Regions from separate parts of the Salipiger bermudensis genome, predicted to be linked through region 3. Evidence: riboswitches for the same ligand, from Rfam matches in the RefSeq annotation. Region 3 holds a riboswitch; each other region holds the start of a gene.
What was found. A riboswitch is a leader RNA that binds a small molecule or an ion and turns the genes downstream of it on or off. The one in region 3 is predicted to bind cobalamin.
Positions count from the first base shown of each region.

Region 1: linked by a shared signal. The riboswitch ahead of JF542_RS05225 (DUF1636 family protein) and the one ahead of nrdH (glutaredoxin-like protein NrdH) in region 3 are both predicted to bind cobalamin.
Region 2: linked by a shared signal. The riboswitch ahead of JF542_RS05135 (DUF4198 domain-containing protein) and the one ahead of nrdH (glutaredoxin-like protein NrdH) in region 3 are both predicted to bind cobalamin.
Region 4: linked by a shared signal. The riboswitch ahead of JF542_RS21565 (TonB-dependent receptor plug domain-containing protein) and the one ahead of nrdH (glutaredoxin-like protein NrdH) in region 3 are both predicted to bind cobalamin.

Region 1 is NZ_JAEKJV010000003.1:76,367-80,999, forward strand. Features, by position in the region: gene cobN (cobaltochelatase subunit CobN) at 1-865, opposite strand, end outside; gene cobW (cobalamin biosynthesis protein CobW) at 878-1,933, opposite strand; gene JF542_RS05225 (DUF1636 family protein) at 1,930-2,340, opposite strand; cobalamin riboswitch at 2,438-2,649, opposite strand; gene cobO (cob(I)yrinic acid a,c-diamide adenosyltransferase) at 2,645-3,310, shown strand; gene JF542_RS05235 (FAD-dependent oxidoreductase) at 3,481-4,530, opposite strand; gene JF542_RS05240 (LodA/GoxA family CTQ-dependent oxidase) at 4,527-4,633, opposite strand, start outside.
Region 2 is NZ_JAEKJV010000003.1:59,138-63,770, reverse strand. Features, by position in the region: gene cbiQ (cobalt ECF transporter T component CbiQ) at 1-358, opposite strand, end outside; gene JF542_RS05145 (cobalt ABC transporter permease) at 358-939, opposite strand; gene cbiM (cobalt transporter CbiM) at 936-1,547, opposite strand; gene JF542_RS05135 (DUF4198 domain-containing protein) at 1,554-2,339, opposite strand; cobalamin riboswitch at 2,489-2,705, opposite strand; gene JF542_RS05130 (TonB-dependent receptor domain-containing protein) at 3,045-4,633, shown strand, end outside.
Region 3 is NZ_JAEKJV010000019.1:74,939-79,571, reverse strand. Features, by position in the region: gene nrdE (class 1b ribonucleoside-diphosphate reductase subunit alpha) at 1-1,066, opposite strand, end outside; gene nrdI (class Ib ribonucleoside-diphosphate reductase assembly flavoprotein NrdI) at 1,051-1,464, opposite strand; gene nrdH (glutaredoxin-like protein NrdH) at 1,468-1,692, opposite strand; cobalamin riboswitch at 1,794-1,986, opposite strand; gene JF542_RS20625 (GlxA family transcriptional regulator) at 2,444-3,484, shown strand; gene JF542_RS20620 (FAD-binding oxidoreductase) at 3,515-4,597, opposite strand; gene JF542_RS20615 (aromatic ring-hydroxylating oxygenase subunit alpha) at 4,604-4,633, opposite strand, start outside.
Region 4 is NZ_JAEKJV010000021.1:48,059-52,691, forward strand. Features, by position in the region: gene rsmH (16S rRNA (cytosine(1402)-N(4))-methyltransferase RsmH) at 1-601, opposite strand, end outside; gene mraZ (division/cell wall cluster transcriptional repressor MraZ) at 603-1,112, opposite strand; cobalamin riboswitch at 1,805-1,992, shown strand; gene JF542_RS21565 (TonB-dependent receptor plug domain-containing protein) at 2,143-4,005, shown strand; gene JF542_RS21570 (ABC transporter substrate-binding protein) at 3,992-4,633, shown strand, end outside.

The DNA of each region.
Region 1 (4,633 bases), on a different contig from region 3:
CTCCGGCCACGTCGAGCACCGAGCCGCCGCTCTCGCCACGGCCCGAGAACGCCGTCAGGTTCACGATTGCATCCGGGGCGAACGCCCTGATCGCTCCCTCGATCTCATCGGTCAGCGCGGCGACCTTGAGCGAGGGCGCAAACAGCGCCAGAACCTCGGCCCCCTCGGCGCGGAACTGCGCAAACAGCGCCTCGACCGGGGCCATGTCGGCGGCCACGAGGTAGGAGCGGTAGAACACCACCAGCACCCGGCGCCCGGCCAGTGCGCCCTGCGGATCAACCGAAGCGCGCGGCGGCACGCTCTCGATCACGCCGTGCTCAGGCGTCCAAAGCCCCCACGGCGGCAGCGCCTTCGAGCCCGGCACCGGCCCGGCATAGAGCCCTGCCGCCAGCGCCATCTGGGCCAGCGCCGCCTGCGCCGCCACCGCGCCGCCGGTGTCGCAGAGAAGCGCCAGCCGCCGCAGGGTCGAGCCCGGCAGGGTCGAGACCGCATCGAGCTGCGCATCCTCGCGCCCGTCGGCGGGAAGCACCGCCAGCGCGATCCCTCGTTGCTGCGCCAGCACCCGCACCTGCGCCAGACCGTAGGACCAGTAGGGCATCCCGCCGATCAGCCGGATCAGGATGCCCTTCGCGCCCGCCAGCGTCTGCTCGACATAGGTGTCGACCGACAGCGGATGCTTCAGCGCCGCGAGATTGGCCAGCCGCAGCTCCGGCAGGCCGCCAGCCGCCCGGTGCCACGCCTCAGCGAAGGCCCCGAGATCGCTGTCGGAGAACGACAGCACCACCAGATCCGCCGGGCTCTGCCCGAGATCGGTGGGGGTCTCGCTTTCCTCGAGCCCGTGGCTTTCGCGGAAGATGACGTGCATGGCGGGCGGGCCTTACTCGGCGGGTTGGCGGACGGTGCCGAGCGCCGCCTCGATCACGTCGCGGCGGATGTCGTCATGCTCGGCGATCACCACCAACCGGCCCTGCCGCGCCTCGCCCGCGCCCCAAGGCCGGTCGAACTGGTGACGCACCCGCGCACCGACCGCCTGCACGAGCAGGCGCATCGGCTTGCCCGCCACCGCGGCATAGCCCTTGACCCGCAGGATGTTGTGCTCGCGCGCGAGCCCCTCGATGGCGCGGACGAGGGCGGCGGGATCCGACAGCTCGGGGAGCTCCACCGCGATCGAGTCGAACTCGTCGTGGTCGTGGTCATGCGGGGTGTCGTGGTGGCTCGGGCGCGCCGCCATGTCATCCTCGGCCGCCGCCTCGAGCCCGAGGATCACGCGGGCATCGACCACGCCCTCGGCCACCTCGATCACCGGGATCGGGCGCGGCGCCTCGGCGGCGATGATCTCCCTGGCGCGCGCGACGCCGTCGGGACCGGCGAGATCGGGCTTGGTCAGCAGCACGATGTCGGCGCAGGCGATCTGGTCCTCGAACACCTCCGACAGCGGGGTCTCGTGATCGAGGCTGTCATCGGCGGCGCGCTGCGCGTCGACCCGCGCCACGTCGGGCGCGAAACGCCCCGCCGCCACCGCCTCGGCGTCGGCCAGCGCGATCACGCCGTCGACGGTGATCCGCGAGCGGATGTCGGGCCATTCGAACGCCTTCAGGAGCGGCTTCGGCAGCGCCAGCCCCGAGGTCTCGATCAGGATGTGATCGGGGCGCGGCTCGAGCGCCATCAGCGCCTCAATGGTGGGGATGAAGTCATCCGCCACGGTGCAGCAGATGCAACCGTTCGACAGCTCCATGATGTTCTCGGCCGGGCAGTCGGGGATCGCACACCCCTTGAGGATCTCGCCATCGACGCCCACATCGCCGAACTCGTTGACCACCACTGCAAGGCGCTTGCCGCCGGGGGTCTTCATCAGCTCGGTGATCAGCGTGGTCTTGCCGGAGCCGAGAAAGCCGGTGATCACGGTGACGGGCAGCTTGCTGAGGTCGCTCATTGGTCGGTCTCCTGAACGGGGTCTGGAAAGGTCGCGGGCGGCACGCGCGCCACGCAGTTGCGCTTGAAATGCTCCGGACGCTCGCGCCACGGGATCAGCCCGTCGGCGGTGGCGTGATAACGGCCGGCGCCGTCGAGCAGCGTCTCGGCATGGGCCTCGTCGTCGAGCTGCCCGTAGACATAGGTCCACCGGCCCGCGCCGCGCAGCGCCACGGTGCAGCCCGCCTCGCAGTTTTGCAGGCACTCCACGGCGCGCAGCCGCACCCCCTCGGGGGGCCCGAGCGCGCACAGCCGGTCGTAGAGGCGGCGCCCCGGACGGCGGTCATCGGCGGGCGCCTCGGCGCCGCGGCGGCACTTGACGCAAACGAGGAGCTCGCTCTCGGCGCTGGATTGTGGATCGTTCTGCACAGGCCTCTCCGCTGGTGTCGGCAAAGGCATGCGAGCAGGATCACCCCCGGCATGAACCGGCGGCATGAACCCGTCCCCGGCACACCCCGTCCGGTCTTGGTGTCGTCTTGCGCTGGCAGGTCTCCCGGCTTGCGGATGCAGGATGGCAGCGCCATCCAGCGGCCCCCCTGCCTTCCCGGCGCGAGGCCAGTGGCGGTGGAGGACCTTTCCGGTCACGGTCGCGGGGGCGGCTGCGCTTGACCCGGTTTCCCGGGCTGGCGCATTCCCTTTTCACCTGTTTACACAGGCACCAGCGTGGTGCCAGATGCGCCGCAATTTCCGCCCTTGTCAAGCGAAGGAGCTTCCGGTGAGCGACGAGACACCCGCCGACGAAAACGCCCGTCACAAAGAAAAGATGAAGAAAATCAAGGCCGCCCGCGACAGAATGATGCAGGGAAAGACCGAGGAGAAAGGCCTGATCATCGTCCATACCGGCCCCGGAAAGGGCAAGTCCTCCTCGGGCTTCGGGATGATCATGCGCTGCATCGGGCATGGCATGCCCTGCGCCGTGGTCCAGTTCATCAAGGGCAACTGGGTCACGGGCGAAGCCGAGTTCCTGCGCAACCGCTTCTCCGAGGAATGCCGCTTCTTCATCTCCGGCGAGGGCTTCACCTGGGACACGCAGGATCGCGAACGCGACATCGCTGCGGCGCGGAACGGCTGGGAGATCGCCAAGGCCCAGATCCGTGACCCCGAGATCCAGTTCGTGCTGCTTGACGAGATCAACATCGCGCTGCGCTACGATTACCTCGACATCGACGAGGTGGTGGATTTCCTCCTCACCGAGAAGCCGCCGATGACCCATGTCTGCCTGACCGGGCGCAACGCCAAGCCCGAGCTGCTCGAGGCGGCCGACCTCGTGACCGAGATGACGCTGCTCAAGCACCCGTTCAAGGATGGGGTGAAGGCACAGAAGGGCGTCGAGTTCTGAGACCGCACGCGGCGCGCAACGCACCGGACAACTGGCGGCGGTGAGAGGCTTTCCCGCCCCGTCCGGTCATGTCGGCGGACAACCGGATCGCCGCGACCCGCTCGGCCAGCTCGAAGCCGTCGAGCCGGGGCAGATACATGTCGAGGATGGCGCAGCCCGCAACCGCAGGTTTACGCCTCCTCCCGAAGCGCAAGAGGCCGCCACTTGTCGTCGGTTCGCGCCCGCCAGAACGACGCACATGGCCAGCGCGCACCGGCCTCGGCATAGAGCAGGCGGCGCGTGGCGGTCTCGGCGCTGCGGGGCGGCAACGGCACCGGTTCCGGAGCAAGTCCAAGATAGACACGCGCGGCCTCCCGCCCGTCCGACAGCGCCCGCGCGAGACCAAGGCCCGACAGCGGATCGGACGCCGCGTGCGCATCCCCCAGTCCCCGCCAGCCCGCGCCGCCCGCGAGGTGCTCGCCCGGGCTGCCGCAGGGCACGGTGCAGCGGGTGCACTCGGAAAGGCCGCCGATCCGAGCGTTCGTCGCGGGGGCGCGGCCAAGGGCACTCTCCCAAACCGCGCCGGTCATGCGGTCGGTGACGAACCCTGCCGCGATCCGGCCGGGCCGCGGCAGAGGCAAGGTATACCACCAGCCCTGGTCCACGGCTTCCAGAACGAGCTCGACCGCGCCCGCGTCCGCCCCTGCCAGAACGCGGTGATGGCAGATCAAGTCGTCAGCCGCTCCCGCGGCCGCCCCGAGCGCCCGCGCCACGCGCCGCGCCCGGCCGCTTGCGTCGAAGATCGCTCCGGCCGTCACGTCACCGGAATCGCAGGTGATGCGCCAGTCACCGGGGCGACCCGAGATCCCTCGCGCGGTGGATCCGAACCGCAGGGCGGCACCTGCCGCCCCGGCCCGTGCGGCGAGATCCGACAGGAGCGTCGCGCGCTCGATGGCGAAGCCGAGGCCATACGGGTCGAACAGCGCCTCCTGCCGCACGGGCGGACCCGCGCGCCAGTGGCTGACGATGGCAGAGAGCGGCACCGCGCCGGGCGCTCGGGGCGTCCAGCCGAGCCGCGCGAGGACCGGGAGGGCTGCCGGCCCGAGGTGCTCGCCGGGTGTATCGCGAAACGACTCGGACCGCTCCAACACGACCACCCGAACGCCGCCCTCTGCCAGCGTCAGGGCCGCCGCCAGCCCCGCAGGCCCGGCCCCTATGACTGCGACATCGTGCACAGTCATGTCGGCTCGGGCGGCTCCGGAAGGTCGCGCTCGGTTTCCCAGTAGACGCCAGCGCGCTCCAGAACGAAGCCAAGTTTCGACCACTCTGCAATAAACCCGGCGG
Region 2 (4,633 bases), on a different contig from region 3:
CGATCTCGACCGCCTGCCAGAGCCCGGCCCAGCTGGCGGTGAGGCCCCAGATCGTGACGATCGGAGGGCCCGGGACCGAGAACGGCAGCAGCACCAGCATGAACAGGATGAAGCCGTCCATCATTGCCATCCGCCTCAGGGTGGGCACCGGTGGCAACCGCGACGCGGCAAGTAGCAGCAGCGCCGTGGCCAGCGCGGCGCAGAGCGCCGGCAGCGAGGTCAGCGCCACCGTGACGGTGCCGAAAAGGCAGGCCATGACGATGCGCAGACGCGGATCGAGTGCTCCGATGATCCCCGCCCGATCGCTGTCGCCGGCCTCGGAGAGGGTCGCCTCGCGATGTCCGAGCGCATGTGCCATCAGCCCGCGAGCCTGCGCCGTGCGGCAAGGTAGAAGCCCAGCCCGAACAGCCCGACGATATAGCCGATGCCGCCGAGGATGGTCTGCAGGTCGTTGTGCTCTCGATAGGCGGCGATCTCGCGACGCAACGGGCGGATCTCGTTGCGCACCGCCTCGGCGATGGCCCGCCGCTGGGTCTCGGCAAGCGCGGCCATGCTGGCGTCGGCGTCGGGGGCAGGAGCGGCGGGCGGTTCGGCCTCCGGGGTGGCGGGTGCGGCGGCACCGAGGATTCCCGCCACCTCTTCGGCCGGCATGGTGACTTCGGCCACGTGACCGGCGCCGAGATCGGCACGGAAGGTGTGAGCGACGGGCGCGGTCGGGACGAAGAGGAAGAAGCCGTCCTCGTCGGTGATCGTGCGGCCAAGCTCGGCCCCGTCCGGCCCGGTCACGACGACCTCGGTCCCCGCGGCCATGTCGCCGTTCGAGAAGCCGAGCTCGCCCTCGATGGCATCACCGGACGGAAACACACCGGCGATGACCTTGTGGGCCAGAGCGGGCAGTGGCGCGCAGAGCAGCGCCGCGATCAGGAAAAGATGTCTCATGCGATGGCGTTCCGGGTGAAGAGCTCCGGTTTGACCTTGCGGGCGAGCAGCACGGCAAAGCCGGTGAGCAGCGCCTCGATGGCCATGACCGGAATATGGGCAAAGAACACGAGCTTGGCGGCGGGCAGGAACGCGTCTCCCGACAGCGCCAGCGACAGGGCGACCATCGCGGTTGTCCCGGCGATGGCGAAGCCGCCGCCAAGGCCGCCCCAGAGCGCGCCCTGACCGGGAGTGCCGCGCCCGATCAGCCGCCCGAAAATCAGCCCCGCCAGCACCGCTGGCAGGGCGATGTTGAGGGTGTTGATCCCAAGGACCGTGAGCCCGCCGAAGCCGAAGAACACCGCCTGCAGCAACAGGCCGACGAAGAGCGCCGGAAAGGCGGCCCAGCCGAGCAGCAGCCCGGCCAGCCCGTTGAGGATCAGATGCACCGAGGAGGGCCCGATCGGCACGTGGATCAGCGACGCGACGAAGAAGCTTGCAGATAGAACGCCCGCGGTCGGGATCCGGTCGATGTCGAGCGATCTCAGGCCCATGGCGATGCCACCGGCGGCGGCGATGCCGCCACCGAGGACCACCGCGTTCGACAGGGCGCCGTCGACGATGTGCATGCGCGCCTACTCCAGATCCCAGGCGCGGATCCAGATCACCGCGTCCTGGCTGAGTTCCTTGCCCTCGTGCTCGGTCTCGGGGCCCGAGCCTAGCGCGGCAAAGCCCCAGTAGCCGGCCTTGGGGACGCCGAAGGTGAAGTAGCCATTGGCGTCCGAGACCGCCACCACGGCCCCGCCCGGCAGCGGCGAGACGGTTGGCTCGGAGGATGCCATGCTCTCCATGTCGGGCTCGGCCGCCATGTACTCGATCTCGATTTCTGCCCCGGCAACCGGGGCGCCATCGGCGACAACCTGGCCTGTGAAGGTGCCCCCGGCGATGACGTTGTAGGGCTTGTTCAGCGGGATGATCTCGGTTGGCAGGCCGACCGGCTGGTCCCAGTCGGTGGGCAGTTCGTTGCGGTTCAGGAAGGCCTTGGTGATCTGCTGGATATAGAGATCCTCGGAGTCCTCGTAATAGGGCTGCGGCACCGTCACCAGCACGTAATCGCCCGAGCGCCTGACCGGCACCGTGCCCCGGAAGGCCGCGCCCTCGTTCTCGCCGCCGCTGAACATGACCGGTTCGAGCGTGCCGAGAAGATCTGTCTTCTCGCCGTTGTGGATCATGAAGAACGCTTCGGGCGTCTCCAGGTCCATCACGTGGCCGTTCTCGAACGGGTGCCAGAAGATCAGCTTCACCGGCACATCGCCAGGCGTCTCGATCATCGTGTCGGTGGTGTATTCCAGCAGGAAATGCGCCTGCGCGGCTGCCGGGATGGCAAGCGCCGCTGCTGCGGCAATCAGGGTCGTCTTCATCAGGCTCGTCGTCCTTGTCCTTTGCGCCACACCCGGCGCAACTGTCTTTGAGACATCGGGACAAGAGCTTGCGATCCTCGCGCGCGGACAGGGCCGGCACCACGCGGATCCGCTCTGGCGCTCACCCCGACGCCCGGCTTGGCGCCCGTTCCAGGGGCGCGTATCCGGCAGGTCTCCTGACTTGCGGGTCGTCGCGCGGGCTGGCCTTCCCGGATTGCTCCAGTGGCACGATCAGCCGTTGCTTGCCGCTTACAGTTGCGGGGGCAGTCGCAGAATTAGCCGTGACCGAATGGCCCGTGCCGCACTGCGTTCCCTTCTTGCGCCCGGGGCAGAGACTGCACCGGGACCGGATATGCGTCAGTGATGCCAGAGTTTTGCCGCACGCGTCAATCGGCGTCTCGCCGCAGGGCAGCGAGACGCGCCACCGCGACCCTGTCAAGGACCTGCGGCAGCCACTCGGGCTGCCGGGGCTTGCCGCGGCGCTGGTGCAGGCGGCCCACCATCCGACATTCCCGGTCGGAGCCCGGCCGAGGCACCCTCCGGGCGTGGCCATCCGAAGCCGCCACCAAGCGTCTTGGCAAGTTTGCAACATCGTTTGGAAACCTTAAACATGCAATTGCATGTTATGCCATGCCCGGAGTAAGCGAACGTCAAGCCAGGCCCTGCCCAGCCAACCTTTGGGAATTTGTGAGGGGAACAGGGATCATGGCATCGACCATCACCAAAACGGTATTGCTGGCCGGCACCGCAAGCGCGGCGTTCGCGGCGCAGGGCTGGGGGCAGGAGCTTGAGGGCTACTACGCTCTAGACCCGTTGTATTTCGAACAGCTTGACGGCCTTGCCGGAGCCGCGGACCGCGCCACGTCGATGTACGTGTCGGGGCGCGAGCTTGAACATGCGCGCACCGGCGATCTGAAGGACCTGTTCTCCGGTATTGCCTCGGTGAGTGTCGGCGGGGCCATCCCCGTCGCCCAGAAGATCTTTGTCAACGGCGTCGACATGCTCAATCTCGGCGTCGTGGTCGACGGCACCGCGCAGAACAACCGCACCTTCCATCACGCCACCGCGAACGCCATCGATCCCGGCCTGCTGGAAGAGGTGCGTGTCGATGCCACCGTCTCGCCCGCCGATGCCGGGCCCTATGCGCTGGCCGGCTCGGTGGTGATGGAGACCGTGGACCCTGAGCGCCTGCTGGGCGAAGGGCGCAACTTCGGCGGCAATGTGCGCCTGAGCTACGGCGACAACGGCGAGACCTTCCAGCGCGCGCTGACGCTTGCGGGCCGCACCGGCGGGCTGTCGGTGCTGGGCTATGCCAAGCGTGCCACCGGCGAGGACTATGTCACTGGCGATGGCGACACCATGGGGGGCACCGCCGCCGATCTCGACAGCCTGCTCGGCAAGATCGCCTACGAGAGCGAAAGCGGTCATCGCATCGAGTTCTCGGGCCAGCAGCTTCGGGATGACACGTTGCGCCAGTACCGGGCCAATTTCGGCGGCGACGACTCGGACCTGCGCACCTACGACACCACGCGCACCAGCTATTCGCTGCGCTACGAGAACACCGTCGCCACGGGGCTGTGGGATCCCTCGGCGCATCTTGGCTATTCCGAGAGCGACATCATCATCGAAGAGCCATATGACAGCAACGGCCTGTCCTGGACCAAGTCGGCGACGCTGATGAACACCTTCAACCTCGCGACAGGCACGGTCAACGCGGGCTACGACTGGCGCGAGCGCTTCGGCGAATACGACAGCCCCGCCTTTGACGAGTACCAGACCGAACAGAGCGTCACTCACGGCCTTTTCGCACAGGCCCGTCTGCAGCCGACCGACGCGCTCGGCCTGTCCTTCGGCGCGCGCTACGACTGGCAGGAGTTCGAGGGCGTCACCGGCGAGGAGGTGTCCCATTCCGGTGCCTCGGGCAACCTTTCGGCGACCTACGCGGTCACCAATGAGCTGACGCTGCGCGGCGGTGTCTCGTCGGTCTTTGGTGGCATCGACATCGAGGACAACTACACCTATTGGGAGTTCCTGCCGCCTTTCGACTATGGCACGCTCGATCCGTCCCGCGCCCGCAATGCCTCGCTGGGCCTCGACTGGGAGCGCGGCAGGCTCAAGCTTGGCGGCGAGCTCTTCATCACCCAGATCGACAATGCCCGCGGCGGCACCGACAATTTCGACTTCGAGAGCCGCGGCGTCAACATCGGCGCGAGCTACGGCTGGGACAGCGGATTTGCCCGTTTCACTCTTTCGAAAAGCGACACCCGCATCGACGGAGACCGGTCCGACAGCTA
Region 3 (4,633 bases):
TCTCGAACTGGATCTCGGCCAGCGTCTGGAAGAACGAGCGAGCGTTGATCTTGGTCTTGCGGATGCGCTTGTCCTCGACCATCTCGTCGTATTTCTCGGTGACCGAGATTTCCGAGAACGGCACGCCGTAGATCTTTTCCACGTCATGCGGCGAGAACAGGTACATCGGCTCGTTGCGCTTGGCGAGCTCGAAGGTCACGTCGGGGATCACCACGCCGAGGGACAGCGTCTTGATGCGGATCTTCTCGTCGGCGTTTTCGCGCTTGGTGTCGAGGAAGCGCAGGATGTCGGGGTGGTGGGCGTTGAGATAGACCGCCCCCGCGCCCTGACGGGCCCCGAGCTGGTTGGCGTAGGAGAAGCTGTCTTCGAGCAGCTTCATGATCGGGATCACCCCCGAGGACTGGTTCTCGATGCCCTTGATGGGCGCGCCGTGCTCGCGGATGTTGGTCAGCATGAGGGCGACGCCGCCGCCGCGCTTCGACAGTTGCAGCGCCGAGTTGATGCCGCGGCCGATGCTTTCCATGTTGTCTTCGAGCCGGAGCAGGAAGCACGAGATCAGCTCGCCGCGGCTCTTCTTGCCGGCGTTGAGGAAAGTGGGCGTGGCCGGCTGGAAGCGGCCCGACAGGATCTCTTCCATGAACGACATGGCAAGGTCCTGATCGCCGCGCGCCAGCGCCAGCGCCACCATCACGACACGGTCCTCGTAGCGCTCGAGGAAGCGTTTCCCGTCGCGGGTCTTGAGCGTGTAGGAGGTGTAGTACTTGAACGCGCCGAGGAAGGTCGGGAAGCGGAACTTCTTCTTGAAGGCGGCGTCCCAGATCTGCTGCAGGAAGGCGCGCGGATAGGCCTCGAGCACCTCGGCCTCGTAGTAGCCCTCCTCGACGAGGTAATCGAGCTTCTCGTCGAGCGAGTGGAAGAACACCGTGTTCTGGTTGACGTGCTGCAGAAAGTACTGCCGCGCGGCCATGCGGTCGGCGTCAAAACGGATGTGGCCCTCGTCATCGTAGAGGTTCAGCATCGCATTCAGCGCGTGGTAATCGAGCGTCTCGCTCATGCGGTCAAGCATTCGGTCCCCCAGAAGGCGTGCAGCCCGTCTTTGACGCGGGCAATGTCGGTGAGCGTGCCAGCGAGCTCGAACTTGTAGAGCAGGGGCACGGAGCATTTCTTGGCGATGACATCGGCGGCGAGGCCATAGGTGGCCCCGAAGTTCCGGTTGCCGCCGCCGATGACGCCGCGCAGGCGGCGGCGGTGGTCGGGATCGTTCAGGAAGCGGATGACCTGTTTGGGCACCGCGCCGCGGCCTTCACCGTCGGCATAGGTGGGGCAGATCAGCACGAACTCCTCGGGAATGCGTCCCAGCACCGCCTTGGGCGAGACCGGGATGCGGCTGGCCAGCATCCCGAGCCCGTCCACGAAGCGCGCGGTGTTGCCGCTGGCCGAGGAGAAGTAGACGATCCCCGGCATGGCTCAGGAGGCGAGCGCGCCGATCATGTCGGGGCGGAAGCCCGACCAGTGGTCCTCACCGGCGATCACCACGGGCGCCTGGCGGTAGCCGAGCTCGGTCACGCGGGCCATCGCGTCGGCATCCTCGGTGAGGTCCACCACGTCATAGGGCAGGCCACGGGCGTCGAGCGCACGGGTGGTGGCGGTGCACTGCACGCAGGCGGGCTTGGAATAGACGATGATCGACATGGGCGGCGTCCTCTTTGTGGCTGGCGGGCAGGGACGCGACCGGACGGCGCGGCCTGTGCCGCTCCGGTCCTGTGACACGCCCCGAACCCACCGTTCGTGGTCAAATCCTGTTGCTTCCGGCAGGTCTCCTGACTCACGGCGGGTCCCGCTTGGCCGGCCTTCCCGGGGTGGCAGCCCCAGTGGCATGATCGGCCTCGCGCGCCGCTTACAGTTGCGGGGGCAGTGCCGGCTTTTCACCGGCTTCCCTCTTGCCGGCGGATGATTCCGCCGAGCACCTGAAGCACCTATATCTAGATCATGCGGCCCAAGGTGCGTCAATATGCAGTTGTGCAACGGTTCCGGGCACAAGAGCTTGTGTGGCCTTGCAGGGCTGGGATTCGGGTGATTTGGGGGCGGATTTTTTCGCTCCGGACGTGGAGATCGGGTGCCTTATTTATGGGCGGGCATGGGGCCGGGTCTCGTGTCTCCGGCGCGTCGCATTGTTTGAGTCCCGCTCTGGCGCGGAACACAGGCCGAAGGCAGTCGCGCCATCGCCTGCCTGCCTCGACGGGCTGGCGATTTGGGGAGGCCGGGTCTGCAGGATATAGGTCTTTCGGACTTGACCGGGATAAATCGAGAGGCTCGGAAGGGGGATCGTCCCCCCCCGCGGGCAGGCGATGGCGCGGCGGCGTCCAAAAGCTGCCACCGAGGCGCATTGCCCGGCACCTTCCGATCCTGTAGATTTGCGCCATCCGCTGTGAAGGATGCCGACATGGCCAGCCCCGCCAAGATCCCTGCCAAGCGTCTGAGCGTCGCCTTCGTTCTGGCCGACCGCTTCACCCTCTCGGCCTTCGCCAACTTCGTTGATGTGCTCCGCCTTGCCGCCGACGAGGCCGACCACTCGCGCCCGATCCTCTGCGACTGGGTGGTGCTGTCGGACAGTCTCGAGGCGGTGCGCTCCTCCTGTGGCGTGCGGGTGCAGCCGGAAAAGCGCCTGCGCCATGCCGGGCGCTACGATTATGTCGTCGTGGTGGGCGGGCTGATCGGCGACAGTGCCGCGCTGGGGGGCGAGGCGCAGGCCTTCCTGCAGCGGCAGGCCGCAGCCGGGGTGCCGCTGGTTGGGCTTTGTACCGGCGTGTTCATCCTGCAAAGGCTCGGTCTGCTCAAGGGCTACCGCTGCTGTGTAAGCTGGTTCCACCACCAGGACTTTCTCGACCAGTTCGAGGCCGAGACGCCGATCTCGGACCAGATTTTCGTGGTCGACCGCGACCGGCTGACCTGCTCCGGCGGGCACGGGGCGGCGCATCTCGCGGCCTTCCTCGTGCAGCGCCATGTCGGGCAGAACGCCGCGATCAAGAGCCTCAACATCATGATGATCGAGGAAGCGATGAGCGGCGAGCGCCCGCAGCCCGGACAGGCCACGGCGCGGCGCGCCGGCGATGCGCTGGTGAAGCGTGCGGTGCTCAGGATGCAGCAGAACCTCGAGCATCCGAAGACCGTCGAAGAGCTGTCGCGCGAGCTTGGCGTCGGGCGGCGCACGCTCGAGCGGCGCTTCCTCGCGGATCTGGGACAGACGCCGCTCAAGGTTTATCTCGACCTGCGGCTGGAGCGGGCGTTGCAGCGGCTGAGGGGTTCGGAGGCCTCGATCACCGAGGTGGCGTTGGCCTGTGGCTTCTGCGACGGGCCGCACCTGTCGCGCACTCTCAAGGCCGAGCGGGGCGTGACCCCGGCGGAATACCGCAAGGCGCAGGCCGGGCAGGGGCGGGCGGAGGATCAGCCGCCGGTGGGGGTGCTGATGCGCGGCGCGGAGTGACCGCGCCACGCGTGTCTCAGATGAGCGAGATCAGAGCTCGACGGTGACCTTGCCGCGTGGGTTCGAGCAGCAGGCGAGGATGTAGCCTTCCTCGATCTCCTCCTCGGTGATGCCGCCGTTGTGCACCATGTGCACTTCGCCCTCGAGCTTCTTGACCTTGCAGGTGCCGCAGACCCCGAAGGTGCAGCCCGACGGGATCGCCACGCCGGCACCGCGCGCCGCGGCGAGCACGGTGTCGGTCTCGGGGCAGGAGGCGCTGACGCCGGAGATGTCGAAGAGGATCTCGGCCTGCACGTCCTCTTCCGGCAGATCGTCTTCCGGCAGCGGCGCTTCGACCAGTTCGGGGCCGGGGGTGCCGGGCGCCTGGAAGCTCTCCTGGTGGTAATGCTCCATGTCGAAGCCGAGGCCTGCCAGCGCTTCGCGCACCGCGGTCATGAAGCCCTCGGGGCCGCAGCAGAACACCTCGCGCTCGAGGTAGTCCGGTGCCATCAGACCCAGCATGAGCTGGTTGAACTGGCCCTGGTAGCCGGTCCAGGGCTTGTACTTGTCACGCTCGGCCACGACCCAGCGCAGGTCGAGCCCCTCGATGCGCGAGGCCATGTGCTCGAGCCGCTCACGGAAGATGATCTCAGACGGCTTGCGGGCGCAGTTGACGAAGACGATGTCGCAGGTGCGGCCGCGGTCGTAGAAATCCGTCACCATCGACATCATCGGGGTGATGCCCGAGCCTGCGGAGATGAGCAGGTACTTTTCCGCCGGGTGATCGGCCGCGGTGAAGCGCCCGCCCGGGCCGAGCGCGCGCAGCGTCATGCCCGGCTTGAGGTTGTCCATCATCCAGCGCGTCCCGATGCTGTCGGACTGCGCCTTCATGGTCAGGGTCAGCGACATCGGACGCGAGGGCGAGGACGAGATCGTGTAGGTCCGGTAGAGCGGCCCGCCGGGCACCGGCAGTTCCAGCGTCAGGAACTGACCGGCCTTGAAGTCGAAGGGCCGGCCCGAGGGCGACTGGAAGCACACGGTGATGACGTTCGGTGTCTCGGGCAGGATGGAGACGCATTCCAGCGCCTCGTCGTCGGTCCAGTGCCCCGATGCGGCGACGAGGGAGGTGGTCATGGGCAGTTACTCCGCTGCAAGGGTGGCGGGGGCGTG
Region 4 (4,633 bases), on a different contig from region 3:
CCGGATGCGACTGGCCGGGCTTCGGACGCGGCAAGCAGGCCTCGACGATCGAAGACAGCCGCGCGGTTGTCTCGATCGGCTCCTGGTCGCGGGCCTTCACGATGGCCCGCGCGATGCGGCGCGAGGCGCGCTCTTCGCCATAGGTATAGAGAACGTCGGCCAGCGCCGTCTCGTCGAGCCGCTTGACCAGGTCGGCGGCGCTCTCGCCCGACTGCTCCATGCGCATGTCGAGCGGACCGTCCTTCATGAACGAGAACCCGCGTTCGGCGATATCGAGCTGCATCGACGACACACCAAGGTCCAACACCACCCCGTCGGCGCCGCTGATGACCTTGTCCATGTCGGCGAAATTGCCCTTGACCAGCTCGAGCCGGTCGCCATAGTCGCCGATCCAGCCCTGCGCCATCTGGTGTGCCAGCGGATCGCGGTCGATGCCGATCACCTTGTCGGCCCCGGCCTCGAGCAGACCGCGGGCGTAGCCCCCTGCCCCGAAGGTGCCGTCGACCCAGGTGCCGCTGACCGGCGCCACGGCCTTCAGAAGCGGCCGCAGGAGAACCGGGACATGCGGCGCGCCGTTATCTTGATCCGCCGCAGGTGCCATCTCAGATCTCCTCGTCCTCATCGTCTTCATCGAGCAGTTCCAGCGGGTCGCCGTCAAAATCGGCCAGTTCGTCCTCGGTCTCCTCGAGATCGGCCTCGTAGGCCGCGGGCTCCCAGATCTGGAAGGTGTCGACTGTGCCGATGAACTGCGCTTCGTTCTCGAGCGCAATCTTGTCGCGCAGCTTGACAGGAATCACGATCCGACCTGTGTCGTCAACGCTCGACGTGACCGACTGGCCCGAGATCAGCCGCTCGAGCAGGCGCCGCTTGCGCGAGCCACGCTTCATGTTGCTGATGCGGTCCTCGATGGCCTCGATTTCCTGGATGGTGAAGCATTCGAGATACTTGCGGCGCTGGTCGCCGTAGACGATCACGAAATTGGGGCTCAGACCTTCGGTCCAGTCGGGATCACCGGCTTCAAGCACACGGCGAAAAGAGGCCGGGATGGACACCCTGCCCTTGCTGTCGACCTTGTGCCGACTTTCGCCTCTGAACCTCAGCCTGCGGCCCACTGTCCCTACTCACGCCCCTTGAAACGAAATACGGCGGGTTGATCTGCTGCCACCGATCAACCCGCCGCCTTGACCCGCTGTGCGGGCTGGTCCAGCTGCGCGCGCCACCTGGGGGGATGTCTGCTCGCTCGCGCGCCGGATCTCTGTGTTTCGATGAGGGCGGGTGCCTGTATGAACCTGCTCTTTTATTATTGTGGGTGTTTGCCGGGGCTTTGTTTTTTGCCCTCTGTCCCGTCCCTCATCGTGGTTAAAGGTATGTCATGGGAATTCATGGGAGGCAACGGGGAATTTCGGGAGAAGGCACAAGTTCTTGTCCACACCCCCTGTGGAAAACAACATGTAGAGGCCTATTCGACAAAATCTCACAAACATGTGGTAAGCGGGAACCTGCACACAACTATATATAGTCACGCTGTCGTGAAGATGTCACGGGCCGCAAAATCCCAAAAATGTTTTGTTGCTAAACACAAGAATTTAGGCGTCCTGAGATAAACCCAGATTCGGGCGCACCAGACCCGATGAATCACCTGAAAATCCGGCCGTGATGCGCGCTCTGACCCACGCGGGGGCAGTATTTCCCAAATCAGTTCCATGCAATCCCATGCGCGGTGCCATCCATTCCCATGCGGCCCCGAATCCACGCGCCCGGCGGCTGGCACCAAGGAAGCACTTGTGTGGTGCGACGCGCCGCATTAAGCGGAGCGGGCCTCGGTTCCGGGCCTTGTCCGGAGAATAGGGAACGCGGTGCAAACCCGCGACTGCCCCCGCAACTGTGAGCGGTGAGTGCGACCGGCATATGCCACTGGGCGAAACGCCCGGGAAGGCCCGCGTCGCGCGATGACCCGCAAGTCAGGAGACCTGCCAAGGTGATCACCCTCCCCATGCGCGGGGCTGCGCTTCGGGGTACGGTCTTTCCGTTCGTGGTGACATCCGCACCGTTCACGGGATCCGGACTCCGTCCTCTCTTTCCGCGAACACCACGACAGCCGCCCTTCTGCCTGAAGGGCCGACATGGAAAGGATGGACAGGGATGAAGCATGTCCTCACCTCCGCCTCGGTGCTCGCTCTGAGCACCACGCCCCTGCTCGCGCAGGATGCCGAGTATTACCAACTCCCGACGCTGACGCTCTATGCCAACAGCACGCCGTTCGAGCTCGGCCGCACCGGCACCTCGGTGTCGGTCCTCACCGAGCGCGATCTGGACGACAGCCCCGAGACCACGCTGGCCGATACGCTCGACACGCTGCCCGGCGTCAACGTCGTTACCAATGGCGGCCCCGGCACCAGCAGTGCCGTCAGCATCCGCGGCCTGCCCTCCTATTATGCGCCGGTCTATATCAACGGCATCGAGGTGACCGACAGTTCGTCGACGCAGAGCAGCTTCAACTTCGGCAACATCCTTCCCGGCGGCGTGAGCCGCGTCGAGGTGCTCAAAGGTGCTCAGTCGGCGCTCTACGGTGCCGATGCGGTCGCGGGGATCGTCGCGATCGACCTCGCGCGTGCGCCGGAAGAGCCCGGCCAGACCACGAAGGTGGGCGCCGAGGCCGGCACCTACAACACCAAGAGCGCGGCCCTCAGCTATGGCGCCGCGACCGAGCGTGCCGGTGTCGCGTTCAGCGCCACGCGCTTCGTGACCGACGGGTTCTCGGCGGTCGAGGCCGACGGCTACGACGAGGATGACGGTTTTGCGGCGACCCAGCTGGCCTTCGACAGCTATTTCCAGGCGACACCGGATCTGCGCGTCGGCCTTTCGGGCTTCCGCTTCGACGCCGAGGGCGACTACGACTCCAACGACTGGACCGCCCCCGAGAGCGGCACGACCGACACCGAGAGCTATGGCCTGCGCGCCTATGCCCAGCTGCAGACCGGTGCCGTGGCGCACGAGCTGGCCTACTCGCGCTACCAGATCGACCGTGATACCGACGCCGCCGGCTGGAGTGACAGCTTCGGCTCGACCCGCGACAAGTGGACCTATAGCGGCACATGGGAATTCGCCGCCGGCCGCAGCCTGAGCTTCGGCGCCGAACACAGCCTCGAAGAGGCCGATTTCAGCGCTCCGGTCTATGATGCCTTCTTCTCGCGCGTCGGCACCGCGGAAAACAGCGAGTCGATCGACAACACCGGCGCCTATGCCGAGCTTGCCTGGGCCTTCACGCCGGATGTCGATGCCGTGGTCACCGTGCGCCACGACGATCACTCCGAGTTCGGCGGCGAATGGAGCGGTCGCGCAACCGTGTCCTGGCGCGCCACCGAGGCGCTGACCCTGCGCGGCGCCCTCGCCAAGGGCTATCGCGCCCCGTCGCTCTACGAGCTCTACAGCCCGTCCTACGGCAATGACGGCCTCGAGCCGGAAACCAGCCGTGGTGGCGAGATCGGCGCGGACTATGCCTTTGCCAATGGCGCCACGCTGGGCGCGACCTGGTTCTACACCGAGATCGACGACCTGATCCAATACGAGGGGACAGGCTACGCCCAGGTCTCCGGCACCTCCGTGTCGAAGGGCCTCGAGCTTGCCGGGAGCGTGCCGCTCGGCGACCGCTTCACGCTCTCGGGCAGCTACACCTACACCGATGCGCGCGACGACAACGATGATCCGCTGGCACGCGTGCCGCGCTACGATCTCGCCATGCGCCTCGATGCCGACATCACCGACCAGCTGCGCGCAGGCCTCAGCGTTGTGCACAAGGCCGACTATGCCGAAACCTGGGGCGTGACGGTTCAGGACGAAAGCGACGATCACACCGTGGTCAACGCGCAGGCGAGCTACGATTTCGGCAACGGCTTCGAGGGCTACGTCCGCATCGAGAACCTCTTTGACGAGGATTACCAGATCGTGCCGGACTACCAGACCACGGGCCGCGCCTACTACGCGGGGATCCGTGCGCGCTTCTAGGCCCACCACGCTCGCCGCCGCCCTGCTCCTCATGGCAGGCGCGGCGGCGGCCGACGACGCGGGCCCGGCCCGCGTCGTCTCTCTCAACGTCTGCACCGACCAGCTCGCGCTGCTGCTCGCGGCGCCCGGCCAGCTGATCTCGGTCTCGCCGCTCGCGCATGACCCGCGCAGTTCGGCGATGGCGCGCGAGGCCGGTGCCCTGCCCGCCAATCACGCCCATGCCGAGGAGATCGCCCTGCTCGAGCCCGATCTCGTGCTCGCCGGCAACTTCACCGCCCGCGCCGCCACCGACATGCTCGACCAGCTCGGCTACCGCGTCGAACGCTTCAACCCAGCCAACTCCCTCGAGGATGTGCGCGACAACATCCTGCGCATGGGCACCCTGCTCGGGCGCGAGACCGAGGCCGACGCCCTGCTCTCAAACTTCGACGCCCGCCTCGCCGAGCTGAGCGATGCCCCCGAGACACGCCCGGTCGTGGCCTACTACCTGCCCTTCAACGAGACCGCCGGGGTCCAGTCGCTCACCGGCGAGATCCTTGCCGCTGCCGGGATGGCGAACATCTCCGAGGCGCGCGGCCTGCCCTATGGCGGCCGGCTGCCGCTCGAGGAACTGGTGCTCGCGCAGCCC